DNA from 3 places in the Nocardia sp. NPDC046473 genome. Region 1 is predicted to be linked to each of the others. Evidence: riboswitches for the same ligand, from Rfam matches in the RefSeq annotation. Region 1 holds a riboswitch; each other region holds the start of a gene.
What was found. A riboswitch is a leader RNA that binds a small molecule or an ion and turns the genes downstream of it on or off. The one in region 1 is predicted to bind S-adenosylmethionine.
Positions count from the first base shown of each region.

Region 2: another riboswitch for S-adenosylmethionine. It lies ahead of ABZ942_RS22565 (rhodanese-like domain-containing protein); the one in region 1 lies ahead of ABZ942_RS26610 (bifunctional o-acetylhomoserine/o-acetylserine sulfhydrylase).
Region 3: another riboswitch for S-adenosylmethionine. It lies ahead of ABZ942_RS06935 (aminotransferase class V-fold PLP-dependent enzyme); the one in region 1 lies ahead of ABZ942_RS26610 (bifunctional o-acetylhomoserine/o-acetylserine sulfhydrylase).

Region 1 is NZ_JBEYZJ010000007.1:396,800-406,466, forward strand. It holds gene ABZ942_RS26565 (tRNA (cytidine(34)-2'-O)-methyltransferase) at 1-169, opposite strand, end outside; gene ABZ942_RS26570 (hypothetical protein) at 407-1,129, shown strand; gene ABZ942_RS26575 (carboxymuconolactone decarboxylase family protein) at 1,139-1,684, opposite strand; gene ABZ942_RS26580 (DUF3017 domain-containing protein) at 1,919-2,164, shown strand; gene ABZ942_RS26585 (hypothetical protein) at 2,161-2,361, opposite strand; gene ABZ942_RS26590 (hypothetical protein) at 2,397-2,540, shown strand; gene ABZ942_RS26595 (oxygenase MpaB family protein) at 2,754-3,704, opposite strand; gene ABZ942_RS26600 (TetR/AcrR family transcriptional regulator) at 3,869-4,531, shown strand; gene ABZ942_RS26605 (homoserine O-acetyltransferase) at 4,790-5,908, opposite strand; gene ABZ942_RS26610 (bifunctional o-acetylhomoserine/o-acetylserine sulfhydrylase) at 5,947-7,284, opposite strand; SAM riboswitch class IV at 7,378-7,488, opposite strand; gene ABZ942_RS26615 (TetR family transcriptional regulator) at 7,540-8,259, opposite strand; gene ABZ942_RS26620 (MFS transporter) at 8,393-9,667, shown strand, end outside.
Region 2 is NZ_JBEYZJ010000006.1:229,253-238,919, reverse strand. It holds gene fgd (glucose-6-phosphate dehydrogenase (coenzyme-F420)) at 1-617, shown strand, start outside; gene ABZ942_RS22575 (hypothetical protein) at 1,072-1,743, shown strand; gene ABZ942_RS22570 (O-succinylhomoserine sulfhydrylase) at 1,780-2,994, opposite strand; gene ABZ942_RS22565 (rhodanese-like domain-containing protein) at 3,119-3,535, opposite strand; SAM riboswitch class IV at 3,550-3,666, opposite strand; gene ABZ942_RS22560 (hypothetical protein) at 3,730-4,176, opposite strand; gene ABZ942_RS22555 (FAD-dependent oxidoreductase) at 4,526-5,914, shown strand; gene ABZ942_RS22550 (amidohydrolase family protein) at 5,974-6,846, shown strand; gene ABZ942_RS22545 (DUF456 domain-containing protein) at 6,854-7,336, opposite strand; gene ABZ942_RS22540 (CaiB/BaiF CoA-transferase family protein) at 7,560-8,657, shown strand; gene ABZ942_RS22535 (PLP-dependent aminotransferase family protein) at 8,694-9,667, opposite strand, start outside.
Region 3 is NZ_JBEYZJ010000002.1:297,662-307,328, reverse strand. It holds gene ABZ942_RS06950 (M1 family metallopeptidase) at 1-672, opposite strand, end outside; gene ABZ942_RS06945 (Pls/PosA family non-ribosomal peptide synthetase) at 672-4,586, opposite strand; gene ABZ942_RS06940 (LysE family translocator) at 4,926-5,573, opposite strand; SAM riboswitch class IV at 5,720-5,833, shown strand; gene ABZ942_RS06935 (aminotransferase class V-fold PLP-dependent enzyme) at 5,880-7,199, shown strand; gene ABZ942_RS06930 (flavin reductase family protein) at 7,233-7,784, opposite strand; gene ABZ942_RS06925 (YbaK/EbsC family protein) at 7,874-8,350, opposite strand; gene ABZ942_RS06920 (2-oxo-4-hydroxy-4-carboxy-5-ureidoimidazoline decarboxylase) at 8,403-8,723, opposite strand; gene ABZ942_RS06915 (crotonase/enoyl-CoA hydratase family protein) at 8,993-9,667, shown strand, end outside.

The DNA.
Region 1 (9,667 bases):
CCGACGCCAGATCGTGGTAGTCCAACCCGGCTCGCCGCAACTTGGCCTCCGAGAGATCGAACCCCAACGGCTCGACCAAATGCAGCTCACACCCGGTCCCGGCGACCAGGCGAATCGCATTGCCGGTATTTCCGGGGATGGCGGGTTCATGAAACATCAGTCGGAACACAACAGTCAGTCAATCAGGTGCATGCGGAACTGATTCGTTGACCTACCGTCGTCGTGGCCCGCACTGTGCCGCGAGATCGAGTCGGAGGTTGCCGCCCCATCCCGGAACCGCTCGGGCGCCGTGTGGGCGCTGTTCAGGCTTCAGCTGTGTGATGTAGCTAACTAATAGCAATGTAAGCGACCGATCGGACGTATATATTACTCAGGTCTTATTCGCGCCTGACAGGAGTGTGGAAACATGCGCGTTCAGCGTCGTTTGAGTGTTGTGCTGATGGGCTGTTTGACGGTCACCGCAGTGGCGATGGCGGGGCGGCCGGCGGTAGTCGAGGCCGCACCGATTCCGGGTTCGGGGGACAGCGCTACCGGCGCCGATTCACTTGATCCTCAGGCGGTCGGCGAGTTGCGGGACGCGCTGGCTCAGCTGCGTCCGTTGGCTGCCGCCGATGCGGTGTCGTTGCGGGACAAGGCGACTGGCGATGTCGGGGCCGGGGTGATTCCGTGGCATTCGGCGGATGCTCCGGCGTGGGACCAGGCGGTCGCGTTCGGGCTGCCGAATGGGCGGACGCTGGTGGCTACGCCGTCCACCGCGACCGGCGATTCCCTCGGAGTGCTCTACGACGCCAACGGCGCGGTTTCCCGCCATGTCGAAAGTCGTATCGTGACCCGCCCTGATGAGTCGGCGGCAACCACGGTCTGGATCGACGATGCCGCACCGGTGGAGCGAACCCTCACCGCCGACCAAGTGCACAATGCCGCAGCCTCGGCCAAAGAGGTCTTCTTGGGTCCCGACTGTGCGATGGTGCTGGCGGAGGTGCCGCTGCTGGCGGTAGGCACCATCCTCATGCTTTTGACTCTCCCCGCGCTCCTTGTTCCAGGAGTCAATATTGCCGTGGGTCTGGTGTGGGTCGGCGTGATCGTCAACTGGATAGCCGTCCCCGTTGTTTGCCTGTGGCCGATGTAGGAGTCCGAGCTACTTCGCCGGGCGCTCCGGCAGTGCGCACATTCCGCCCTCGGCCATGCCGGTCGGTCGGACGCCCAGGCCCTGATTGAGGCGGGCGCGCTGGTTTTCCCAGGCGATGGTGGCCGCCAGTTCGGCGAGTTGGGATTTCGACAGGTGGGTCAGCAAGGTGGTGCGCAGGTCTTCGAGGTCCACCGCCGGGGTGGCGGTCATGGCTTCGGCGAAGGCGATGACGAGTTTTTCCAGGTCGGTGTAGGCGTCGCTGGTTCGGTAGCGCGGCAGGTCGGCGAGTTGTTGCTCGGTGAGGCCGGCGGACTGGGCCAGCGCGGAGCCGATGTCCAGGCAGAACTCGCAGTTCACCAGGCCCGCGGTCTTCAGCTCGGCCAGCTCTTTGAGTTTCGGGTCCAGTCGGTTGGCGAACAGCAGCGCGGACTCGAACATCATGGTGCTGAACAAGATTTGTGGTCGGCGCAGCAACCAACCGGCCAGATCGGACCGGTTCCGCTTCGCCTGCCGCACTGCCTTCACGTAGTGCCGAATCCGTGTCAAAGCTCTCATCTACCCCACCCTCCTGAATCGGATCATTCGACTCTACATTCAAACTACGTTCTGTAGTAGAGATTTGGGCGTCGAAACCCTTGCGCGACAAGCGGCCGTCGCCGAGTGAGCCTGTCGACGGCGCGGAGTGGGGGAGTCTGTAAGAATCGGGGGGTGACCGATGCCGATACGACCACCGCGGACCAGCGGGCAGGCAGCAACCTGGGCTCCCAGTTCCTGCGCTGCCACCTGCCGATGGTCGTCGTGACGCTCGTCATCGTGGTGGCGATCGTGTTCGTGGCCCAGGATCGGTGGCGCCGCGGCGCGCTGTTCTTCGGCGGCGCGACCTTGCTCGCCGCGGCGTTCCGTCTGTGCCTGCCGACCGCGCGGGTGGGTCTGCTCGCCGTGCGTAGCAAGCCCTTCGACGTCGGCGCACTGACCCTGCTCGGCTCCGCCATCGTCTTCATCGCCGCCACCATCAACACCCTCGGTGTCGGCTAGCCCATCCGGTAACCGTTGGTGCGCAAGGGGTCTGCCGCGTACTGCTCCGTGAATACCGCCCGATCGCGAGGGTGGCGACCCGGGTGCGGCGGGGTGATATCGCTGTAACCCACGGCGACCAACACCGCGATGGCCAACTCATCGCGGTCGCCGATGCCGATGGCCTGCTTGACCAGGTCGGGGTCCCAGCCGTTCATCGGGGCCGAGGCTGGTGGCGGCGAGCATGACGTAGGTGGCCGCGGTCATCGCGTTCTTCACGGCGTTCTCGCGCAGTAGCCCGCGTTCCCGTAGCGCGTGGAACTCGTTGCGCGAGTTGAACATCGCGGTGAACTCCGCGTTCCACACGCCGTTGCGGCCTGCCATGGATGCGGGCTGAAAGCGGCGCGTGGTACGGCGGGCGCGGATCGCGGCACTGCGTGATTGGATCGAAGCCGACATCAACCTGATCGAACAGGCGCGCCGCTCGGCCGCTCGCTGCCGCGGGCCTGCCTTCGTCATCCAGCGCCGGGATCACAGATTCCGCTGCGGCGGAAACCAATTCGGTGAACCGCCCGCCGCACCCCTCGATGCGGCGGGCGAGTCCCGAAACTCAAGCGGGCTCGGCGACCAGCGCCGCGCGCCCGGATCGACTGCCGTACAACGCGCGCGCCTCGGTCGGGCTGACCGTCTCCAGTCGGGTCGGCGGCTCGGCGTTGATGTGCTCCTTCAGGATCTGCCCCGCCATCGGCGCGATGAACGGTGCCGCGACCAGCAGTCCGAACGAGTTGAACCGGCTGAATCCCCAGACCAGCACCTTGGCGGGCAGCCGGACCGCGAGATCGACGATGCCCCACCGATCGAAACGCCCGAGCTTGCGCATCCACTTCGGCAGCGTCGAGACCGACGCCAGTGAAAGTAGCCTGCTGCCAATGTAATACGAGATGCCCGCGCCATTGCGCGGCGAGGTCCACAACAGGTGGTGCATGCCTTCCTCGGCTCGCTCGGAGGTGCACAGGCGCGGGCGGACCCGCTCGTAGTACGCGCGAACTTCCTCGCGTGAGCGCGGCACGTCCTCCGGCTTGCAGGTCTGCAGCTCGGCCGCGATCGCGCACTCCTGCCAGAAGCGCGTCTCCTCTTCCGGTGTCAGACCGGGCCCGAACATTTCGTACGCCTTGAGCACCGAGTGCCAGCCGGTGATGTGGATCCACAGCTGGGTGTCCGGGCTGTTCGCGCTGTAGCGGTTCCCGCTGATCGGTTCGATGCCGGTCATCGGCGCGTGGATCTGCATGAGGTGCTCGGCCGCCTGGATGGCGGTGCGTCCGTCGGCGATCGCGGCGATCAGGAAGTAGGAGAAGGTGTGATCGAGGCGCTTGCGCGGATCGCTGTAGATGCCGCGCGAGTCGGCGACGGCCGCGGTGAGGAACGGATCGAAGTGCTCGAGCACGACGGCCCGCTGGAAGCCGATGACCGCGGTCGGCGCGGTCCAGACCTTCCAACTGGGCGAATCGGGGCCGAAGAACCCGTAGTCGTCCCGGCGCAGGGTGGTCGGATCGAAGTGCATCACGTGCTCCTTTGCGGTGATCGCCCCGGCACCGGGGGTGAATACAACGCAACCGTAGCAATTGCTGGCAATGAATACAACGGTTGCGTAGCATTTGTGCTGGACGGGATGCGGGATCGAGACCGGGATGCTGTCAGGATGGACCGCATGGAGGTGCAGCGGCAGTGACGACATCGCGTACCGCGGCGGACAAGCCGCGCAGGCGCTACGCGCCACGCCTGCCGCCGGAACAGCGCCGCGCCCAGCTGCTCGACGCCGCCTTCGCGGTGCTCAGCCGGATGGAACTGCACGAGCTGAGCATGGAGGCGGTCGCCCAGGAGGCGGGCGTCGGCAAGCCGGTGCTCTACACCGTTTTCAAGACCCGCGCCGAACTCGTTGCGGCGCTGCTGGAACGGGAGCGCGAACGCGGCCTCGAACAGGTCGCCGCGACGCTGCCGACCGACCTGATGGGCGCCGACCCGGTCGTCGCCGCCTCGGCCACCGTCGAGGCGTTCGTCGGTGTGGCACTGGAGAATCCGACCCGCTGGCGCCTGATCCTCGCCGGTCCAGGCAACGCTCCCGACGAATACCGGGAGGCACTGCGCAATTCCCGAGCCGGCATCTTCGACCAGGCCGAAGCCCTGGTCCGCATCGGCACCGCACTCGAACCCCGTTGGGCCGGAGTAGATTCCGGCCTGCTCACCAACTCACTGCTACAGGTCGCCGAGATGCTCGGCCGCCTGGCCGTCAGCGAGCCCGACGAATACCCGCGCGAACGCCTCCAAGGATTCGTCCACGCCATCGTCGGTCTCCTGGTCGGCACCCCGCCAAAAGACGTTGGCGCATAGCACTTCCAGCAACCGTCGCGCGCAAGTCAGCGCCGACCGCACAAAATCACCTGCAGTTTCGGACGCAACCCGCGAATCGATGCGCGGCAGCCGAAATGATGCGCCGCACGCGAACTGGTGCGCGACAGGTAGATACGGCCCGCGCGCATCAATTCGCCTGCCGCTTGCGAAATTGCCAGCTGATTCAAGCGCGGCGCGCCAATCGGTGCGCGGTACGCAAACCTCAGCGCGGCGAGAACTCGTGCGCTCGAGGTGGATTCAGTTGGCAGGCTGACGGCTCTGCTGAGCCAACCGCATCGTTTCGGTCAGCAGCTTCGACACCGCAGCTGCCTCGGTGAGGAATCCGTCGTGTCCGTCGCGCGAGTGCACGACCTCCAGACCGTCGCAGCCCGGCAACCCCTCGGCCAGTTCCTGCTGCGTGCGCAGCGGATACAGCCGGTCGGAGTCGACGCCGCCGACCACGCACGGCACCGGCGTCGCGGCCAGCGCCGCGCGCACGCCGCCGCGGCCGCGGCCGATATCGTGCCGGTTCATCGCCTCGGTCAGCAGCACGTAGGTGCCGGGATCGAAACGCCCGCAAAGCTTGTCGGCCTGATGGTCCAGGTAGCTCTGCACCGCGTACCGGCCGCCGCGCCACGGATCCTCGGCGCCCTGCGCGCCGTTCTCGAACCGGTGGTCCAGCTCGTCCTCGGTGCGGTAGGTCAGGTGCGCGATGCGCCGGGCGATGCCCATGCCGGTCATCGGCGCGCGGTCGGTGTCGTGATAGTCGCCGCCCTGCCAGTCCGGATCGGCCTTGATCGCCGCGATCTGGGTGGTCTGCGTACCGATCTGGTCGGCGGTGGCACGGGCACCGACGGCCAGCACCAGCGCGGAGCCGACTCGATCCGGCGCGCCGACCATCCACTCGAGCACCCGCATACCGCCCATCGAGCCGCCGACCACGGCGGCCAGCCGCTCGATGCCGAGCAGGTCGATCAGCGCCGCCTCGGCGGCCACCTGGTCGCGGATGGAGATCTCCGGAAACCTTGCGCCCCAAGGCTTTCCGTCCGGCGCGAGGGTCGATGGCCCGGTGCTGCCCTGGCAGCCGCCGAGCACGTTCGTCGCGATCACGCACCACTCGTCGGTGTCGAGCGGACAGCCCGGCCCGACCATCCCGTCCCACCAGCCGGGCAGCTGATGGATGTCGTCCGGATGCCCGACCACGTGCGAGTCGCCGGTCAGCGCGTGCTCCACCAGCACCACGTTGTCCAGCGTGGCGGAGAGCTCGCCCCACCGCTGCACCGCGAGGTGCACCTGCGGAATGACCGCGCCGCTCTCCAGCTCGACGTCCCCGATAGCGATGATGCCGAGCCGCCCGTCCGGGGGTGGCAGGGCCACCCCGGACGGACGGGCGAAACCCGGTTCGGTACTCAACGTCACGTCGCCGCCGCCGTGAAACCGGCACGCAGGTCGCTCAGGATGTCCTCGATGCCCTCGATCCCCACCGCCAGACGGACCAGGCCCGGTGTGACGCCTGCGAGCAGTTGCTCGTCGGGCGTCAGCTGCGAATGCGTGGTCGACGCGGGGTGAATCACGAGAGAGCGCACATCACCGATGTTAGCCACATGGCTGTGCAGGGCTAATCCGTCCACGAACTTCTTGCCCGCATCGACACCGCCGCGCAGCTCGAAGGCGACGATCGCGCCGGGGCCCTTCGGCGCCAGCTGCTGCGCGCGCTCGTACCAGGGCGAGGTCGGCAGCCCCGCGTAGATCACCTTGGTGACGTCCGGGTGGGTGCTCAGGAATTCGGCCACCGCCTTGGCGTTGGCGACATGCCGCTCGACCCGCAGGCTCAGCGTCTCGATGCCCTGGCTGATCAGGAACGCGTTGAACGGCGAGATGGCCGAGCCGAGGTCGCGCAGCAGTTGCACGCGGGCCTTGAGCGCGAAGGCGGGCGCGCCGAGATCGGCGAACACCGCGCCGTGGTAGCTGGGGTCCGGGGTGGTGAAGCCGGGGAAGCGCGGCTGTCCCTGCGCGTCGGTCACCGTCCAGTCGAAATTGCCGCCGTCGACGATCACGCCGGCCACCGCCGAGCCGTGTCCGCCGAGATACTTGGTCGCCGAGTGCACGACGATGTCGGCACCGTGCGCCAGCGGCTGGATCAGATACGGCGTCGCCACCGTGTTGTCCACGATCAGCGGCAGCCCGGCCCCGTGCGCGATGGCGGCGATGCCGGGAATGTCGAAGATGGCGCTGCTCGGGTTGGCGATGGTCTCGCCGTAGAAGGCCTTGGTGTTCGGCCGGATCGCGGCCCGCCACTGGTCCAGGTCGTCGGGATCGTCGACGAAGGACACCTCGATGCCGAGCTTGGGCAGCGAGTAGTGGAAGAGGTTGTAGGTGCCGCCGTAGAGGTGCGGGCTGGACACGATGTGGTCGCCCGAGGACGCCAGGTTCAGGATCGCAAAGGTCTCCGCGGCCTGGCCGGAGGCCAGCAGCAGTGCGGCGACACCGCCTTCGAGCGCGGCGACGCGCTGCTCGACGACGTCCTGGGTGGGGTTCGTGATCCGGGTGTAGATGTTGCCCGGCTCGGCGAGGCCGAACAGCGCGGCGGCGTGATCGGTGTCGCGGAAGGCGTACGAGGTGGTCTGGTAAATGGGCAGGGCCCGGGCACCGGTGGTGCTGTCCGGTGCCTGTCCCGCGTGCACCTGCTTGGTCTCGAAGGACCACTGCGCGGTGGGATCGATATCGGCCGCGGGCACGGTGGAATCACTCATGAGCTTTGCTCCAAAGGAAAAGGTTGTTCGCCAGAACTACGGGGGTTATCGAGATTTGGGCGAAGGACAACAACACATTTCGGGAACCTCCTGAAAGCGCGCTTGCTCTCGACCTTCGAGAGCCCGGTCATCACCCGGAGCACCCCACCGCTGCTGGAGGGTTGCCGTCCAGCAAGCCGGGGCTTCGCGCTGGCACTCATGACCTCAGGGCATCATAACCGGCCGTCGCGCGACGGCCGAAACCTATCCGCGAACTCAGTCGGAAGTGCTGGTCCGCGCGCCGCCGCAGACCCGGACGAACTCATCGAAGGCCGCGCAGAACGAGTTCCGGCCTGCCGTGGCGGCGTCGTGCAGATCGTCGTAGTCGAACATGCTCTCACCGCACTCCATGGCGAGGTGGCCGATGAGCTGCCAGGAGCCGAGGATCAACCGCACCGGGAGCGCACACGGCGTGGTGGCGAGTCGCTCGGCGACCACCGCGGCGATGGCGATGTTCTTGTTGTCGGCGTGTTCGATGCTGCGCGCGCTGACCGCCGGACTGCTGCGCACGATCCGCTGCATCTGCTGGAATTGCCGGAACGAGACCGGTCCGCCGCCCGGTTCGTTGACGGCTTGATCGATCACCCGCAGGAATGCCGTGCGCAGCGATTCCAGTTCGTTGTCGGTGACCGGAAGCTCGCGCAGCGTCTCCGCCACGGCCTGGCCGAAGTCCTGCACCGGCCCGAGGACGATGTCCTCTTTGCTGTCGAAGTACCGGTTGATCGTGCGCGGCGAGACGTCCGCGGCATTGGCGATCTGCTCGACCGTCGTCGCGTCGAAACCCTGTGTGTCGCACAGGTTCAGCCCGACCTCGATGATCCGCAACCTGGTCTGCTGCTTCTTGCGTTCGCGCAGGCCCGGATGTGCGGTCGTTGCGGCGCTCGCAGAGGTTTCCGCTGCGGCCTTCGCGCCCGTCGGCGTCGGTGACTCGAGCATGTGCCCACCTTATCGCAACCCGGCGTTTTCGTGTCCGTAACCGTCAAATGTCGTATCACGACATTTTTCTCTTGACGCCAAATGTCGTCTGATGACAGGATAGCCAAGCACTTCCTACGATGAGGAGACGACGGTGACCGAGACTGCGACAGCGGTAGAAGTTCCGGTAAAACAAGGCAGCTCGGCGCGCTGGTTCGCCCTCGGCGTGATCGCATTGGCCCAGCTCATGGTGGTTCTGGACGCCACCATCGTGACCATCTCGCTGCCCTTCGCCCAGGCTGATCTCGGCATCAGCGACGGCAACAAGCAGTGGATGCTGACCGCTTACACGCTGATCTTCGGCGGCCTGCTGCTGCTCGGCGGTCGGCTCGCCGACTACCTGGGCCGACGCCGGATGTTCATCATCGGCCTGGTCGGCTTCGCCGCCGCGTCGGCACTTGCCGGTCTCGCGCAGAACGGCGCGGAGATGTTCGCCGGGCGCGCGTTGCAGGGCGCGTTCGCGGCGTTGCTCGCGCCCGCGGCGTTGTCGCTGCTGTCGGTGACCTTCACCGAGGCGCGCGAACGGGCCACCGCATTCGGCGTATTCGCGGGCATCTCGGCCGGTGGCGCCGCGCTCGGCCTGATCGCCGGCGGCGCGCTCACCGAATACGCCTCGTGGCGCTGGTGCCTGCTGGTGAACACCCCGATCGCATTGCTCGCCCTGGTCGGCGCGCTGGCGTGGGTGGTCAAGGACGTACCGACGCCGCGGACCGGCGGCTACGACGTGCCCGGCGCGGTCACCGTGACGCTCGGCCTGATCTCGATCGTCTACGGCTTCAGCCGTGCCGCCGAGGACGGCTGGCTGTCCGGCAGCACCCTCGGGCTGCTCATCGCCGGGGCCGCGCTGTTGATCGCCTTCGTCGTCATCGAACGGCGCTCGGCCAATCCGCTACTGCCGCTGCATATTCCGGGTGAGATCAACCGCGGTGGCGCGTTCCTCGCCGCGCTGCTGGTACCGATCGCCATGTTCGCGATGTTCCTGTTCCTCAGCTACTACTTCCAGATCACCCTGGGTTACTCGTCGCTGAAGGCCGGTTTCGCGTTCCTGCCGTTCCCGGCCGGTATCGCGATCTCCGCGGGTGTCACCAGTGCGCTGCTGCCGAAGCTCGGCCCGCGTCCGCTGATGGTGGCCGGTGCGGTGCTCGGTGTGCTCGGCCTGCTGTGGCTGGCCCAGCTCGGCTTCGGCGACAGCTACGCGTCGAGCGTGCTGCCCGCGCAGGTGCTGATCGCGCTCGGCATGGGCCCGCTGTTCGTCGGCATGCAGACTGTCGCGCTGCATCAGGTCGAGGAGGCGGATTCCGGCGTGGCCAGTGCGCTGCTCAACGCGGCGCAGCAGGTCGGCGGCGCGGTCGGCACGGCGCTGCTGACG
Region 2 (9,667 bases), on a different contig from region 1:
TGCGCGAGTCCGTCGACCTGATGCGCGCGCTGTGGACCGGCGACCGCGTCGACTTCGCGGGCGAGTACTACAACACCGTCGGCGCGTCCATCTACGACGTGCCCAAGGGCGGCATCCCGGTCTACATCGCCGCGGGCGGACCGCTGGTCGCGCGCTACGCGGGCCGCGCGGGTGACGGCTTCATCTGCACCTCCGGCAAGGGCATGGACCTCTACACCGAGAAGCTGATGCCCGCCGTCACCGAGGGCGCCGCCAAGGCAGGCCGCACCATCGACGACATCGACCGAATGATCGAAATCAAGATCTCCTACGACACCGATCCCGAACTGGCACTGGAGAACACCCGCTTCTGGGCCCCCCTGAGCCTCACCCCCGAACAGAAGCACAGCATCACCGACCCGATCGAAATGGAAGCCGCCGCCGACGCCCTCCCGATCGAACAGATCGCCAAGCGCTGGATCGTAGCCAGCGACCCCGACCAAACCGTCGACCTAATCAAGCCCTACCTCGACGCCGGCCTCAACCACCTGGTCTTCCACGCCCCCGGCCACGACCAACGCCGCTTCCTCGACCTCTTCCAGCGCGACCTCGCCCCCCGCCTGCGCGCACTCGCCTGACTCACAGACCCTGCACACCCCTCACAGCAGTTACAGCTGCTGTGAGGGGTGTCGATTCTCTGTGACACCCCCAACGACCCTCTCCACAGGCGGGACTTATCCACAATTCGGGGGTTGGCGGTGGTGGTGGGTGGGCTCGGTGCCGAGGATGGTTGGCATGGATGTTCCTGTTCCCATTGCGCGGCGGGATGCGCTTGCGGGTGGCTTTACTGATCGAGAGTTGCGTGGGATTGCGTGGCAGCGGGTTCGGCGCGGGTCCTATGTCGCCGCCGGTTCGGGGCAGGCCATGTCTGCTGAACATCGGCATCTGATGTTGGTGCATGCGGTGGCCGAGGCATCGAGTGCCGAGGCGGTGGTCAGTCATGTCTCGGCGGCGATTGTGCACGAATTATCTTGCTGGGCAATCTCGTTGGCGCGCGTTCAGCTCATACGTGCTCGCCGCAGCGGTGGCAGGGTGACTCGGCAAGTGGCGTTGCACTCGATGCGGATCGATCCCGATGAGATTGTGCAGGTCGGGCCCCTCCGCGTCACCAGTGTGGCGCGAACCGTCATCGACCTCGCCAGGTCCGTTCCGTTCGAGCAGGCCGTCGTCGTCGGTGATCATGCGTTGCACTCCGGCAAAACAACCCGCGACGAGCTGCTCGCTGAGCTCGCACGTGCCGAGGGACGGCCGGGGAATCCAGCGGCGCGGCGGGTGGTGGCCTTCCTCGACGGCAGGTCCGAGAGTGTCGGCGAATCGCGCAGCCGAGTAGCGTTGCGCGCCGCGCACTTCCCTGACCCCACCCTGCAAGCTCGGATCACCACGGCGACAGGCAAGATCGTCGCACGAGTCGATTTCCTGTTCCCGGAGTTCGGTGTCATCGGCGAATTCGATGGCCTGGTGAAATACCGCGGCTCCCTTGTCGGCGATCGACCACCCGAGGACGTCGTGATCGCAGAGAAAGCCCGCGAGGACGCACTCCGCGCACTCGGCTGGCTAGTCGTCCGCTGGACCTGGCGCGACCTGAACTCCCCCCACAATTGGCTCGCGCACCTAACCCGCGCAGCCGAAATCGGCCGCAGAACCGACCAAAGCGGCGGCTGGCATGTGCGCACAGACCCTCCGTACTCCTCACAACGGCTCTAACTGCTGTGCGGGGTACGGAGGGTCTGTGCAGACTCCCTAGCTCAGGGCGTGGTCGAGGTCGGCGAGGAGGTCTTCTACGTCCTCTAGGCCGATGGAGATGCGGACGACGCCGTCGGATAGGCCGATGGTGGCTCGGCCTTCGGGGCCCATCGCGCGGTGGGTTGTGGTGGCGGGGTGGGTGATCAGGGACTTGGCGTCGCCGAGGTTGTTGGAGATGTCGATGATGCGCAGGCGGTTGAGGACTTCGAAGGCGCGCTTCTTGGCCTCGTGCGCCGGAGCGTTCAGTTCGAAGGTGACGACGGTGCCGCCGGCGCTCATCTGGCTGGTGGCCAGGTCGTGCTGCGGATGTGATTCCAGGAAGGGGTATTTCACCCAGCTGACCGACTTGTTGGTCTCCAGGAAGCGGGCGATGCGCAGGGCGGATTCGGTCGAATGCCGAACGCGCAGTGGCATTGTCTCCAAACCCTTGAGCAGCGTCCACGCGTTGAACGGGCTCAGCGCCGGACCGGTATGGCGCATCAGGGTTTTCACCGGGCCGTCGATGTAGTCCTTCGCGCCCAGGATCGCGCCGCCGAGCACGCGGCCCTGGCCGTCGATGTGCTTGGTGCCCGAATAGACGACCACGTCGGCACCGAGTTCGAAACCGCGCTGCAGCAGCGGGGTGGCAAAGACGTTGTCCAGCACCACCTTCGCGCCCGCGGCGTGCGCGAGTTCGGTGACCCGGCGCACGTCGACGAGGGTCTGCATGGGGTTGGCCGGAGTCTCGAAGAACACCGCCTGGGTGGGCACCGACAGCGCCTGCTCCCACTGATCCAGATCCTCGCCGTCGACGAAGACGGTCTCGATGCCCCAGCGCGGCAGGATCTCGTTGCACACCACGAAGCAGGACCCGAACAGGCTGCGCGCGGCCACAAGTCGATCACCGGCACCGAGCAGCGCGCCCAACGCGGTGAATACCGCGGACATTCCGCTCGCGGTGGCGAAACACGCCTCGGCGCCGTCGAGCAGCCGCATCCGCTCCTCGAACATGGCCACCGTCGGGTTGCCGTAACGGGAGTAGACGAAATGCTCCACGTCGCCGGTGAACGCGGCCTCGGCGGCCTCCGCACTCTCGTAGACGAAGCCGGAGGTCAGGTACAGCGCCTCGGAGGTTTCCTCGAAACCGGAGCGCCGCAACCCTCCTCGCACCCCCAGCGTCGCGGGACCGACGCCCTCCGGCAGCGGCTTGTCGAACGCACCACCGGTAATCACGACTGCCTCCCGTAGCTGCGTGACCGCCCTTCGGGGCACGCAAACTCCGGCCCTTCGAATGTGCGCGACCACAGCTCGGGGCGCGCACATTCCGGCCGTTCGAATGTGGACCTACAGCACGTACTCATGACTGCCGCCAAGGCAAGCCGAGGGCACGCCAGCCGGCGCCGCCGCGATGTCCGTCCGCGTCGACCGGGCCTTCGAAGCCCTCGAGCACGTTGTACGAGGTGCCGAACCCGGCCTGGGTCGCGGCGATCGCCGCGCCGATGGAGCGCTGCCCCGAGCGGCACAGGAAGATCACCGGTGCCTCCGGGTTGTGCCCGTCGAGCGCCGTGACCAGCTGCTCGGTGAACTCGCCGTTGCGCGTGCCGGTCGAGTCGACCCACTCGATCAGTACCGTCGGGCGCTCGATCGAACTGGTGTCGGGCACGCCGACGAACTTCCACTCGGCCTCGGTACGCACGTCGACCAAGACGGCTTCGGGGTTGTCTCGCAACAGATCCCAAGCCTGCTGCGGGGTGATGTCACCGGCATAACTCATCTGGACCCTCCTAGAATCCGCACTTGCCGCGCTCGGGTTTGACGCGCGGCCAGGTCGTCACCCGGAGCACCCCACCGCGGAGGAGGGTTGCCGACCAGTATTGCCGGGGCTTAGCACTGGTTCTCATGACCTTCTGCTGAGATTGCCTGGACTAGGGTCGCCCTGTCAAATGGCTGCTCACGGTATGAGAATGCTCAATTACAGACCAACCATTTGTCGCCGGATCTGGTCAGATTCCAGGTCGCGGTCGCCTCGGTGCCGTCGACCTTGGTGGTGACCGTCGCCTTCGCCCGATCGCCGTCCATCTTCGGATCGTCGAGTTTGGTGATTTCCACGGTCTTTCCGCCGCCGGAGCGCCCGGCGAGTGGGGAGCGTTTCGGGTCGAAGCCCTGGCAGCCCGTGCCTGGTGGGGGCACCAGATCGGTGGTGTTCGACCCCTCGACGAAGTTGCGCACCGCGGCGGTGATCCGGTCCGATTCTGTGACATTTTTCTCAGCGGGCGACACGACACCGCCGATGATGATCGCACCGAGCACGATGACCGCGAGGACGGCCGCGGCGACGAACGGTGCCACGGAACGCTTGTCGGTCTGATCGACCGTGATGACTTCGTCCTGCGCGGGTGACTCCTGATCGCTCATACGACGATGATCCCTGGTCGGCAGGGATATCCGATGCGCGCCCCCGCCCCGGGTGGCCGTCGATGACGAAGGCCGTTGCGCCGCGCGGGGAATCGACGTCGCGAGATCGGGTAGCCCGGATAGCAGACGTCGATGGCATCCATTCAGTTCACGCACCGCCGAGGCCCGCCCCGCCAACCACCGATAGAATCGCGAGACTGCGGCCTGCTGTCATAGCCGCGGCTGGAGTGGCCACGAGCCGACAACTCCAGCGTCCGCGCCGCCAGGTGCAACCAGCCAGCGCGTAACTTAGCCTAGGCTAAGGAAGACGCCGTTAATTAGTTCTCGACCAAAAGGGTGCGCGTAAAAGATGACCGAACAGAGTGCAGCTAACCGCCCGCTCCGCATCGCCATCGTGGGCGCGGGACCGGCCGGGATTTATGCCGCCGACGCGCTGATGAAGTCCGATGCCGAGGTCAGCATCGATCTGTTCGAGCGCATGCCCGCGCCGTTCGGGCTGATCCGCTACGGCGTCGCGCCGGACCATCCGCGCATCAAGGGCATCATCACCGCCCTGCACAAGGTCCTCGACAAGCCGCAGGTGCGCCTGCTCGGCAATATCGACTACGGCACCGACATCACCCTCGACGACCTGCGCACCTTCTATGACGCGGTCATCTTCTCCACCGGCGCCAACGCCGACCGCGCACTCGGCATCCCCGGCATCGGCCTGGACGGCTCCTACGGCGCGGCCGACTTCGTGTCCTGGTACGACGGCCACCCGGACGTGCCGCGCACCTGGCCGCTGGACGCGGAGAAGGTCGCCGTGCTCGGCGTCGGCAACGTCGCGCTCGACGTGGCCCGCGTGCTGGCCAAGACCGGTGACGAGCTGCTGCCGACCGAGATCCCGCCGAACGTCTACGCGGGCCTCAAGGCCAACAAGGCGCTCGAGGTGCACGTGTTCGGTCGCCGCGGCCCGGCGCAGGCCAAGTTCACCCCGCTGGAACTGCGCGAGCTGGACCATTCGCCGACCATCGAGGTCATCGTCGATCCCGAGGACATCGACTACGACGAGGGCTCCGAGGCCGCGCGCCGCCACTCCAAGCAGGTCGACATGATCGCGAACACGCTCGAGCAGTGGGCGATTCGCGACGTCGGCAACCGCCCGCACAAGCTGTTCCTGCACTTCTTCGAGTCGCCCGCGGAGATCCTCGGCGAGGACGGCAAGGTCGTCGGCCTGCGCACCGAGCGCACCCAGCTCGACGGCACCGGCAACGTCAAGGGCACCGGCACCTTCAAGGAATGGGATGTGCAGGCGGTCTACCGCGCCGTCGGCTACCTGTCGCAGAACCTGACCAACCTGCCGTTCGACGATCAAGCAGGCACCGTGCCCAACGAGGCGGGCCGGGTGATCGGCGACGAGAACGCCGACGGCGCCGACCGCTACGTGCCTGCCACCTACGTCACCGGCTGGATCAAGCGCGGCCCGGTCGGCCTGATCGGCCACACCAAGGGCGACGCCAACGAAACGGTGGCCTGCCTGCTCGACGACAGCGCGAACTTCACCCCGGCCGCGCAGCCGGAGCTCGACGCCGTCACCACCTTCCTGGAGGGCAAGGGCATCCCGTTCACCACCTGGCAGGGCTGGTACCGCCTGGACGCGCACGAGCGCTCGCTCGGCGAGCCGGAGGGCCGCGAGCGCGTCAAGGTGGTCGAGCGCGAAGACATGCTGCGGGCCAGCGAGCCGCACAAGGTCTGAGCGACCCGCTTGTTACCTCCGCGACAGCAGAAAAACTCGCACTGAGGCATTCTGTACAGGTGTTCGATGCCCATCTCCACATCTTCGATCCGCGGTTCCCGCGGTTCGAGAACGAGGGCTACCTGCCCGGCTCCTTCACCATCGCCGACTATCGAAAGCGCATGTCGCGCTTCGATGTCGGTGGTGGCGCCGTGGTCAGCGGGTCCTTCCAGGGCACCGACCAGACGTATCTGAAGGCGGCCCTCGCCGAGCTGGGCGAGGGCTGGGTCGGCGTCACCAGGCTCGACCTGGACGCCACCGACGACGAGATCATCGAACTGGACCGGATCGGCATCCGCGGCCTGCGCTTCAACCTGAAGCGGGCCGCCGCCGACATCACCGGCATGACGCTGCAGGCGCTGCGCGCTCATGAACTGGTCGGCTGGCATGTCGAGGTGTACATCGACGGGCAGATGCTCGCGTCGCTGCAACCGGTGATCTCGAAGCTGCCGGTGTTCTGTATCGACCACCTCGGCATGTCCGACGAGGGCCTGCCCTACCTGCTGGATCTGGTCGATCGCGGGGCCAGGGTGAAGGCGACGGGTTTCGGCCGGGTCGCGATGAGCGTGCCGGACACGCTGCGGCGCATCCACGCGGTCAATCCGGAGGCGCTGATGTTCGGCACCGACCTGCCCGGCACCCGCGCGGGTCGTCCCTTCCAGGATTCCGATGTCGATCTCATCTGCGATGTGGTCGGCACCGACATGTTCGCCGTCCTGGAGGACAACGCCCGCGCGTTCTACCGCCTCCCGGCCCGGGTCCGCCCGCTGCCGGCCGACCCGGCCCCCACGCTGCCCATGTACACCACCGAGCAGCCGACCATCCCCATCCGCCGCGACCGCCTCCCGAAACTCGAAGTGGCAGACACCATCCCGCTGCCCATCATCGAATAACGCTCGGTCAGGCGACGATTGCGCCGATAACCCAGACTCCGGTGGCGAGTAGCGCGCCCAGCAGTTCGATGAGCATCGACAGGCCGACGCCTTTGAGCGCGTGAACCGTTGACTGCCAAGCTTGTTGGCCGACGCGGAGACGTTGGAGTTCGGAGAGGTAGACACCGAGGACGAAGCCTACGAACAGGCCGACCACGGGGATGACGAAGAAACCGATGATGCCGAGTACCGCGCCGAGGATCAAGGATCGGTTGGCGACGCCCGCGTCCTTCATCTTCCGGCCGGGCCAGGTGTATTTGATGACGCCGGAAAGCACGAGCAAGGCGGTGCTGATGGCGAAGACGATCCAGGCGGTGGCGCCGCCGGTCATGAAGGCCCACACCGCGATTGCGCCGAAGATCAGGATGACGCCGGGCAGGATCGGGACGATGATGCCGAGCAGGCCGACGAGAACAACCAGGCCGACGACGACCTCGCCCCCGGCACTCACAATCCCACCTCGCAGACGCTCGGTTCCGTCATGCGCGTGGCGCGCTCTCTCATGACTCCACCCTCACCGCGCCGGCTCGGTTACCGCGCTGCTGGGATTGTGACCTACCCGGTTGGCCGGTGCACAGCGCAGGGCGCGAGAGAACGACTCGACGTTATTGTCATACTGTCAATACAGCGCCGGGCCGCCGGTGCGCTGGATCAACGACGAACCGAGGTAGGGCGTGAGCACTCCATCCACCGCCGTCAAAGGCCCGCTCGCGGGCATCAAGGTCATCGAGCTGGCCGGCATCGGCCCCGGCCCGCACGCCGCGCTGCTGCTGGCCGATCTGGGCGCCGACGTGGTGCGGATCCAGCGTGCCGGGCAGATCCCCGGCGGGTTCGACCGGCCGCAGCAGCGCGGGCGGACCATCGTCGAGGCCAACCTCAAGGACCCGGCCGACATCGCGAAGGTGCTCGGGCTGATCGAGAAGGCGGACGTGCTCATCGAAGGCTTCCGGCCCGGCGTGACCGAACGGATGGGGCTCGGCCCGGACGACGCGCTCGCGCGCAACCCGCGCCTGGTCTACGGCCGGATGACCGGCTGGGGCCAGGAGGGCCCGCTTGCCGATCGCGCCGGACACGACATCAACTACATCTCCCTCACCGGCGTGCTGCACGCGATCGGCCGCAAGGGTGAGCGCCCGGTGCCGCCGTTGAACATGGTCGGTGATTTCGGCGGCGGCTCGATGTTCCTGGTGTTCGGGCTGCTCGCCGCGCTGGTCGAGCGGCAGACCTCCGGCAAGGGGCAGGTCGTCGATGCCGCGATGGTCGATGGCGCCCTTGCTCTTTCGCACATGATCTGGGGCATGCGCGGCTACGGCGCGTGGTCCGACGAGCGCGGGGTGAACCTGCTCGACACCGGAATGTCGTTCTACGACACCTACGAAACCGCCGACGGCAAGTACATGGCGGTCGGCTCGATCGAGCCGCAGTTCTACGCGCAGCTGCTCGCGGGCCTGAACATCGACCCGCAGGGCCTGCCCTTCCAGCTCGATCCGGCGGGCCAGGAAACGCTGAAAAAGCTGTTCACGGAACGCTTCCTGACCAAGACGCGCGACGAGTGGGCGGAGATCTTCGTCGGCACCGACGCGTGCGTCTCCCCGGTTCTCACCTTCGAGGAAGCCACGAAGAACGAGCACATCACGGCCCGCGGCTCGTTGATCGAGGTCGACAACATCACCCAGCACGCCCCGGCGCCCCGCTTCTCCCGTACCCCGAACGGCATCCCGACCCCGCCGCCGAACGAAGCGACTCCGATCGAATCCGTTTGGGCGGACTGACTTTCGGCCAGCGTTGGCCCATGCGGCGCAACGACATCAGTAGCAGGTGAGCGGCTGGAGCGCGTCGGCGGCGCGCGGCGTCAGCGCCTCGTAGGCGGCGGCGATCGCCTTGACCGCCAACCGGAGGTCGGGTTCCTGATGGGTGAAAGGCAAGCGGATGAACCGTTCGAACGCGCCCTGGACGCCGAATCTCGGTCCGGCGGCAAGCAATACGCCGTGGTTGGGCGCGGTGGCGGCCAACGCGGTGGAGACGGGCGCGGGCAGCTGCGCCCACACCGACATGCCGCCCGCGCCGTAACCGAGGCGCCAATCCGGCAGCTCCTCGGCGACGGCCTCGAACAACGCGGCCCGTTGGGCGCGCAGCTGATCGCGGCGACGGTCGAGGATGGGGCCCGCATTGGCGAGCAGGTGCACGGTGGCCAGCTGGTCCATCACCGGGGTGCCGAGGTCGACCGTGGAGCGGATGCCGAGCAGCTTCGTGATCAGGGGTTGGTTGGTGCGGATCCAGCCGACCCGCAGGCCGCCCCAGAAGGACTTCGAGGCCGAGCCGATGGTGACGATCTCGTTGCCCTTGGCGAACGCGGCCACCGGCGGTTGCTGCGCACCGGACAGGTGCAGATCGCCCATCGACTCGTCGATCACCACGGTCATCCTGGTTTCCCTGGCGATGGCGGCCAGTTCCGCGCGGCCCTCCGCGTCGAGCAGCAGGCCGGTCGGGTTGTTGAAGTCGGGCACCAGGTAGGCCAGGGTCGCCGCGGTTTGCCTTGCGGCACTGCGGATTCCGTCCAGATCCCAGCTCTTGTCCGGATGCTCGGGGCGCAGCGGCACCGGCACCGGCCTGGCACCGACATCGCGGATCGCCTCGATGGCGTTCGGGTAGGTGGGGTGGTCGATGAGCACCCGGGCCGCGGGCGCGGTGAGCACATTCAGCAGCAGGCGCAGACCGTGCTGGGCGCCGAGGGTGACCAGGATCTGGTCCGGTTCGGTGGGCAGGCCGCGCTCGGTGAAGC
Region 3 (9,667 bases), on a different contig from region 1:
CGGGGCGACGGCATGCATGGGCACCGAGTTGGGTGGGGAGACGATGCGGTGCTTCTGATACGGCCCGACCTGGATGGTCGCCAGATAGGTGGCCATCGGTTCGGCCTGCTCATAGACCCAGGTGGTCTGGCTGGCCTTGACCTGCTTGCGCAGCAGGGTGCCGTTGGCCAGCGCGTAGTACGGACTGTCGGTGGTGATCGAAATCCGGTAGCTGGCTTTGGAACTCGGATGGTCGTCACACGGGAACCAGGACGCCGCGCCGTTGGGCTGGCTGGCCACCAGCGCGCCCTCGGTGAGCTCCTCCCAGCCGACCGCACCCCACGGTCCACGCACCGGGCGCGGGATGCCGCCATACTGGACGACCAGCGAGAGCACACCGCCCGCCGGAATCCGCTGCTGCGGCGTGATCACCAACTTGCCGCGCTGATGGGTGTACTTCGCGGCCTTGGCGCCGTTGACGAACACCTTGGACACGGTGAGCGCCTGGGACAGATCGAGCGAGAAGCGCGGTTGCACGGCGGTGGTCACCGCGGTGATCTCCGCGCGGCCGGCCAACCGGTTGCTCGCCACCTTGTAGGTGAGGTCGAGCTCGTACCGCGATACCCGGTAGCCCCGATTTCCGTTCTGCGGCAGGTATTCGTCGATCGGTGCTTCGTAGAACTTCCCCGGCATCAGCGGGCCGCTCCCGGGTCGCCTCCGAACCAAGGCGCGATCGGGTTGCCCCACCAGCGAGTGGACGGGGGCACGGTATCGCCGCGCATCACCAGCGAGGCGGGGCCGATGGTCGCGCCCTCGCCGATGGTCGAGGCGGGCAGCGCGACGCAGTGCGGGCCGAGCGTGGCGCCCGCGCCGAGGGTGACCGTGTCCATGGACATGATGCGGTCGTGGAAGAGATGGGTCTGCACGACGCAGCCGCGTTCCACGGTCGCGCCGTCACCGAGTGTCACCAGGTCCGCCTCCGGTAGCCAGTAGGACTCGCACCATACCCCGCGGCCGATCTTGGCACCGAGTCCGCGAAGCCACAGGTTCAGCACCGGTGTACCCGTCGCGGCGCGCGCGAACCACGGCGCGGCAACGGTTTCCACGAAGGTGTCGGACACCTCGTTGCGCCACACGAACGAACTCCACAGGGGGTGCTCCTCGGCGCGAATCCGGCCGATCAGCAACCATTTCGCGGCCACCGAGCTCGCGCCCGCGAGCGCGCCGGCGGCCAGCAGCACGAAGCCGCTGAGTAGCGCAGTGGGCAGGTGGCCGAGGCTCTGCGCGAGCCAGGCGAGGGTGAACAGCACGCCGAGCCCGATGGCGAAGGTCACCAGCACCGGGATCAGGCGGCAGGTCTCGACGATGCCGCGCGCGATCCGCAGCTTCGGCGGCGGATCGAAAGTGCGTGCGGTGTCCGAGCTTTCCGGCGCGCGACGCAGCCGCACGGGCGGGCTGCCCAGCCAGGAGGAGCCGGCCTTGGACTTGGACGGCGCGGCCGAAAGAACCGCGACCAGACCGTTTTTCGGCACCCGACGACCGGGCGCGGTCATGCCGGAGTTGCCGAGGAACGCCCGCTTGCCGACCTTCGCCTCGCCGATGCGCAGCCAGCCGCCGCCGAGCTCGTAGCTGGCGATCATGGTGTCGTCGGCCAGGAACGCGCCGTCGGCGACCGTGGTGAACTTGGGCAGCAGCAGCACCGTCGACGCCTCGACGCCCTTGCCGATCTTCGCGCCGAGCAGGCGCAGCCAGATCGGCGTGAGCAGGCTCGCGTAGAGCGGAAACAGGAAGGTACGCGCGGAATCCAGCAGGCGCTCGGTGGACCAGACCTGCCACCCGGTCCGGCTGCGCACCGGGTGATAGCCCTCGCGCAACCGGAAGCTGAGCAGCCGCACCAGGATGATGGTGACCGCTGCGTAGACCGCGAGGCTGAGCAGCGTGGCGACCGGCAGGATAGCGAAGGCGCGGCCCAAACCGCCCGCGAGCGTGCGGGTGTCGCGGATGAACCAGGCGATGAAGAGACCACCCGAGCCGAGACCGAGGATGGGCACCGCGGCCAAGGTCATCGAGGTGACGCCGAAGATCGCGACCCAGTGCGCCGCGCGATCGGGCGTGTGCGCGGGCCAGCGGTGCTGTGCCTTACCGATTTTCGCGGCGGGCGAGCCCGCCCACTCCTGCTCGGCCTTGACCTTGCCGGATACCGCCGAGCCGGGCGCGACCTCCGCGTTCTTGCCGATCCTGGTGCCGGGCAACAGGATCGATCGGGCGCCGACCACCGCGCCGGGTCCGATGGTGATCGGGCCGAGGTGCACGACGTCGCCGTCGATCCAATAGCCGGACAGGTCGACCTCGGGTTCCACGCTGCAGCCGTCGCCCAGTTCGAGCATGCCGGTGACCGGCGGGAGGGTGTGCAGGTCGACGCCCTTGCCGATCTTGGCGCCGAGTGCCCGTGCGAACGGCACCATCCACGGTGCGCCGGAGAGGTTTTCCGCACCGCTCGCCTCGGACAGGCGTACCGCGGCCCACAGCCGTAGGTGTACCGCGCCGCCGCGCGGATACCGGCCGGGTGCGACGCCGCGCAGCAGCAGTCGAGCGCCGGCCACGCAGATCGCCATCCGGCCGGGCGGTGAGATGAAGAGCAGGAACGCCACCAGCGTCCACCACCAGGACAGCTGCGGGAGCCACGGCAGCGAGCCGGACCAGGCCGCGACATTGCCGACGATGGCCAGCCAGGTGAGCCACTGCAGGCCGGTGAGCGTCGTGAGTGGAATGGTTGCCAGCACCTGCGCCCACTGGGCGGGCCGCGGCGTCGGGCGCACCACGCGCTCCTCGACGGCGACGGCCGGTGTGCTCTGCTCGAGCAGTTCCACCAGCGCGCCGAGGCGGGGGTGGTCGTAGAGGTCGGCGACGGTGATCTGTGGATAACGCGCACGCAGCGCGGTCACCATCTGCGCCGCGGCCAGCGAGCCGCCGCCCAGGTCGAAGAAGTCGGCATCGAGGTCGGTGACCTCGCCGCCGAGCACCGAATCCCACAGTCCGGCAACCCATTGCGCGGTGCCGGTGAGATCGCTCTCGTCGTCGTCGGTGTTGTTCGGCAGCGGCCAGGGCAGGGCGTTGCGGTCGACCTTGCCCGAGGTGCGGGTGGGTAGCTCGTCGACCACGGCGAGCCGGGGGACCAGTGGCGCCGGAAGCTGTTCGGCGAGTTGGGCTCTGGCCGCCTTGCTGTCGAAATCGGGGCCGGTGCCGGCGAGGTAGCCGACCAGGATCTTGTTGCCCGCCTTGGTCGTTCGGATCGCGGCGGCGGCGCCGGTGACGCCGGGCAGGTGCTGTAGCGCGTTGTCGATCTCGCCGAGTTCGATGCGGCGGCCGCCGAGCTTGATCTGGTCGTCGGCGCGGCCGAGGAAGACCAAGCCCGCGCTGTCGTTGCGAACCAGGTCGCCGCTGCGGTAGGCGCGATCCCAGCCGACCGAGGGCAGCGGCGCGTACTTCTCGGCGTCCTTCGCGGGATCGAGGTAGCGGGCCAGGCCGACGCCGCCGATCACCAGTTCGCCGGATTCGCCCTCGGCCACCGGGTTTCCGGCCGCGTCGATCACCACCAGGTCCCAGCCGTCGAGCGGCAGCCCGATCCGGATGGGCCACGCGCCGTCGAGCAGCGCGGCACAGGCGACCACGGTTGCCTCGGTGGGGCCGTAGGTATTCCAGACCTCGCGATCCGTATCACCATTTCCGGCAAGGCGTTCGGCGAGTTCGGGCGGTACCGCCTCGCCGCCGAAGATCAGCAGCCGGACCGCGTCCAGCGCCTCGGCGGGCCAGGTGGCGGCCAGCGTCGGCACGGTGGAGACGATGCTGATCTCCCGGCGCACCAGCCACGGGCCGAGATCGGCGCCGGTGCGGACCAGGTCGCGCGGGGCGGGCACGAGACAGGCGCCGTTGCGCCAGGCCAGCCACATTTCCTCGCAGGAGGCGTCGAAGGCGACCGAGAGTCCGGCGAGCACCCGGTCGCCGGGGCCGATCGGGGCGTCCGGCAGGAAGAGCCTGGCCTCGGCGTCCACGAACGCGGCGGCGTTGCGATGGGTCACCGCAACACCTTTCGGCGTTCCGGTGGAGCCGGAGGTGAAGATGATCCAGGCGTCGTCGGCGGGGGTCGGCAGGGTGCTGGTGCTCGCGTCGGCCGGATGGTCGGTCGCGGCCCGGATACCCGCCGGTGTCGTCTCGATGCCTGCCGCCGTGACGATCGCGGTGACCTGCGCCTCGCCGAAGACCAGCTGGGCCCGTTCGTCCGGGTCGTCGGCGTCGACCGGCACATAGGCGGCGCCCGCGTACAGGACGGCGAGGATGGTCAGGTAGAGCTCCCTGGAGCCCGACGGCATCCGCACGCCGACCCGGTCGCCCGGCCGCACGCCCGCGGTGGCGAGCCGGGCCATGGTCTTCTCGATCTCGACGACGAGCTCGAGGTAGCTGAGCACCACCTTGCCGTCATCGATGGCGGGGGCGTCGGGATGGGTCAGCGCGGTCGCGGTCAGGATGTCGACGAGGGTCCGGGCCGGTGGCGTGTGCGCGGTCCGAAGTAGTGGGTCCACCGTCACATCAACCTGTGGTTGGAGCATGACGCCCTGCCCACCTCCCATTCGACCTGCCTCGCACTTCCCTGGTGTTGTTTGTGTCATAGCTGGGTTACCAGTGGGCAAACGCCACGGTGACCAGTTGTCCACGGTACTCGGGGTTGTCGACGTTTGTTGTTCACCGGCGCGGTTCCCGGTCGCGGGACTGTGGGCGGGGTTGTTGCAGGTCGTGGCGATTTTTGTCGGGCGCGCCGAAGCAACGCCTGGTGGGCGGGTTACCCGGTGGGTTCGCTGGACGGTCGCTGCGTCGAGCTGCTCATCCCGGTGTGATTCCCCACATGGGCTTGGTGATCTTGCAGCTCAGGGCGTTTCGAGCAGGGGCGATCAGGCCGCGGAGGCGGCGGTGCCGAGGCCGAGGGTGGCCAGGATCGCGGCGCTCACCTGTTCGAGTCGATCCCGGAGCTTCGGGCGGCGCAGCAGCGTGACCGCGCGAGAGGCGGCCAGGGCCAGGAGCACCATCGCTACCGCGGCAATGCTCGATTCGACGGCGCCGAGGGCGAGGGTGTTGGCAAAAGTGACCTCGGTCAGGAACTGGGGCAGCACGGCGAGATAGAACAGGCCGACTTTCGGGTTGAACATGCACGAGACGACGCCCGCGGTGAACGCCGAGCGAACCGATGCGCGGGTGCCGCTGCTCGCGTGCGCCAGACCCTCGGCGTCGGTGGCTTCCCGGCCTGTCCTGCGCTGCCGCCACTGGTCGAGCAGCGCGCGAATACCCAAGTACACCAAGTAGATTCCGCCGATCAGCTTCAGCGCGCGATACGCGGTCGCCGACTGCTCCAGCAGCGTGGCGACACCGGCCGCGACCACCACCGCCCACAGGATCCCGCCCAGCGCCGACCCGATCGCGGCCGCGACGCCCGGTCGGGCGTCTACCAGCGAGAACCGCAGCACGAGAAACGAATCCGGGCCCGGCGTCAGCGCCAGCAGCACGCACAGACCGACGAAGCTGAACAGCAGCGAAAGCGACACCTCATGATGTGACCGCAAAGTCGCCGGAGAAGCAATGGATTTCCACCGGTCCCGCCGGAGGTGACCAGCGCGCGAGATTTCCGGGCGAACACGCGGCGCCGCCGACCAGTTGACAGCGCCGGGGGATGTCTGCCAATCTCGGATCAGGTCATGAGTACCAGCGTTCAGCCCCGGCTTGCTGGTCGGCAACCCTCCTCCGCGGTGGGGTGCTCCGGGTGACGACCGGGCTGACACCCGACCGGGTGCGGCAAGCGCGGACTCGACGAATCACCTGATTGCGGGTCCCAGAGCCGACGGGATTTCGTGATGACTGCTGTTGTGACCCAGAACTGTGCGCCCCTCGCCCGGGTTTCCGGTGACGACCTCCAGGTGCCGCTCGTCCAAGGCGGGACAACCACCTACGCCAACTTCGACTACGCGGCGAGCGCGCCCGCCTTGGCCCAGGTCACCGACCGGATCCAGCAGCTGCTGCCGTTCTACGCGAGCGTGCACCGCGGCGCGGGCTACGCCTCCCGGATCTCCACCGAGTGCTACGAAGCCGCCCGTGGTTCGGTGACCCGCTTCCTCGACGCGACCGACGACCAGGCGGTGGTGTTCACTCGCAACACCACCGACTCGCTGAACCTGCTCGCGTCCTGTGTCCCGGGCGACACCGTGGTGCTCGACATCGAACATCACGCCAACTTCCTGCCGTGGACCAAGCACGGCCGCCGCGTCGTGCAGGCCGCGGCCACGGTCGAGGAGACCATCGGGCGCCTGGTCGCCGAGCTGTGTAGCAAGCCCGCCGCGCTGCTCGCGGTCACCGGCGCCTCCAACGTCACCGGCGAGGTGCTGCCGCTGGAGCGACTGGCCACCATCGCCCACCAGTGCGGCGCCCGCATCCTCGTCGACGCCGCCCAGCTCGCGCCGCACCGGCGAATCAGCCTGCGCGACACCGGTATCGACTACCTCGCATGCTCCGGCCACAAGCTGTACGCGCCGTTCGGCGCCGGCGTGCTGGTCGGCCGCCGCGACTGGCTCGACAACGCCGAGCCGTACCTGGCCGGCGGCGGCGCGGTCCGCGAGGTCACCACCACCGGCGCCGAATGGGCGCCCGCCCCGCAGCGGCACGAGGGCGGTTCACCCAACGTGCTCGGCGCCGCCGCCCTCGCCGCCGCCTGTGACGCGCTCTGTGAGATCGACGCCGACACGCTCGCCACGCACGAACACCAGCTCGCCGACCGACTGCGCGCCGGACTCGCGGCCATCCCCGGCGTCAACCTGCTGCGCATCTGGACCGACGCCCCCGACACCGTCGGTATCGTCGCCTTCACCCTGGACGGTTTCGTTCCCGGCCACGTCGCCGCCTACCTGTCCGCCGAACACGGCATCGGCGTCCGCGACGGCCGCTTCTGCGCCCACCCGCTGCTGGCCCGCCTCGATCTCGACGGCGCCCTGCGCGCCAGCATCGGCCTCGGCACCACCCTCGCCGACGTAGAGCGCCTGATCCAAGCCATTGCCACGCTCGTCGAGGGCGGACCGGCCTGGAACTACGCCACCACCCAGGGGCTCTGGAACCCCACCCCCGAAACCCGTCCCTTCACGTCCGAATCTCCCACCGGCGCAGCCCCCTGCCTCGTCGACTAGCCCGGCAACATCGCCCGGGCCCGGCGACCGCGTTCAGTCGCCGAGTCTGGTGGGGCGGTGGTAGCGGCCGTTGTAGTAGAGGAGGGGAGCGGCGGCGGGAGTTTCGTCGGTGTTGTCGTGGACTCGGGTTACCAGGCCGACGACGAGGGTGTGATCGCCCAACGGGATCAGTTGGTGGATGGTGGCGCGCAGCCAGATGGGGGTGCCGTGCAGGACGGGTTCACCGGTGTCCAGGGTGGTCCACAGCGAGCGGTCGGTGAAGCGGTCCGCGGCGGTGCGGGCGAAGCGCTGGGCCAGGTCGTGCTGGTGTTCGCCGAGGAAATGGATGACGACGGATTCGGCGTCCAGCAGGGCGGTGAGACTCGACGAGGTGTGCGCGATGTTGAAGGACACGAGCGGCGGCGTCAGCGACAGGGATGCGAACGAGGTCGCGGTGAAGCCGATCGGGCCGTTCGGTGAGTTCAGCGTGACAACGGTGACGCCCGCCGGATAGTGGCGCATCGAGGCGCGGAACTGTTCGGCGGTGATCCCGCTCAGATCATCAGGGATCTGGATATCCGTGGCGGGCCGTTCTGCTTCGGTCACCCGTCCAAAACTACGCGGGGTTCCTACGGCTCGCCTATAACGCCCGCGGTGACTTGTGGTCCGATTCGCTGCCAGCAGTTCTGCTGAATTCAGTCGACGTCTATCGGCAGGCCCGCGGTGATTCGCACCAGTTCGTGAAATGAGGTGCGGAACACCGTGTTCGGGTGGCCGCCTGCGGCCCACACCTCGCGATGGTTGGCGAGGGCGGTGTCTACCCAGGTGGGGAGGTTGGTGGGGTGGCCTACCGGGGCGACGCCGCCGATCGGCTGGCCGGTCACCTCGCGCACCATCTCGGCCGGTGCGTGGGTGAGCGTGCCCTCCAGCCGCTTTCCGGTGGACTCGAGATCGACCTCGTGTGCGCCGGAAACCAGCAGCAGCACCGGATCCTCGTCCAACAGGAAGACCAGCGCGGAGGTGATGGCACCCACCTCGACGCCGAGGGTTCGCGCGGCATCGGCGATGGTGGGTGTTGGTGCCGGCTGGGTCACGATGACACCGTGATGGCCTCGGGCGATGAGGGTGTCCGCGACTCGGCAGGCGATCGGTGGCAATGTCGACCTGCGCATGCCACCAGAGTAGAGCGATTGCGGATGGTGCGCCGGGCTACTCGATAATGCGTCAGTATTCCGGATAGCCCTCGCTCGGCCCGAGCATCAGCGTGATCCGCGCGCGGGTGATCCGCGCGAGCTCGGTCACGCTGCCGCCCGAGACCTGTTCGTGCGCAACTGCTTCGAGTGCCCGATCCAGATCGCCCTGGGACAACGCGAGCAACTCGATATCGGCCTCGGCCAGCAGCGCGTCCCGATCCGGATAGGGCCGGGCGGCCGCGAGCTTGGCGGCCCAGGTGACATTGCAGCAGCAGGAGAAGAGTGCGTGTATCGCACGGGCACGGGAGATTTCGTTGAACCGTTCGAGACCGATTCCTTGATGCATCAGCATGATGGCCTCCGACTCGATGATTGAGGTTTGCTGACCGCCTTCATGATCCGCCCGAGGGTGAGGTGGGACCTAGTGCGCCGCACCGATTTTGCGCAGGGTTTACATGGGAGGGGTGCCGGCCGCGCGATCGCGATGTTGACGTCCGGGTGGCTGCACCGTGTTCACGGGGCCACGAACTGCGCTCGTAAATCCACACCGTGCTGGTCGCGTGTGTGCCCCATTCCGGGATGCGGAGTGCCCGGCTCCCACCTGCTCGATACGCTGTACAAATGACTGATTGGCAGGCTTTCACCGTAGAAACGAAGGACCGCGTCGCACAGGTGACATTGACGGGTCCCGGCAAGGGCAATGCGATGGGCCCGGACTTCTGGCGGGAGCTGCCGGAGATCTTCCATGGCCTCGACGCCGACCCTGAGGTCCGGGCGATCGTGCTCACCGGCTCGGGCAAGCACTTCTCGTACGGCCTCGACCTGCCCGCGATGAGCGGCATGTTCGGCCCGCTGATGGCCGACAAGGCGTTCGCCGCGCCGCGCACCGAGTTCCTGGTCGAGCTGCGCAAGTTGCAGGCGGCGGTGACCGCGGTGGCGGATTGCCGCAAGCCGGTGATCGCGGCGATCTCCGGCTGGTGCATCGGCGGCGGGCTGGACCTGATCGCCGCCGTCGACATCCGCTACGCCAGCGCGGACGCGAAGTTCAGCCTGCGCGAGGCGAAGGTTGCCATCGTCGCCGACATCGGGTCGCTGCACCGGCTGCCCGGCATCATCGGCGAGGGCCAGCTGCGCGAACTCGCCTACACCGGCAAGGACATCGACGCGGCACGGGCGGAGAAGATCGGCCTGGTCAACGACGTGTTCGCGGATCAGGAGGCGGCGCTGGACGCGGCACACGCCACCGCGCGCGAAATCGCCACGAACCCGCCGCTGGTGGTGCAGGGTGTGAAGGAC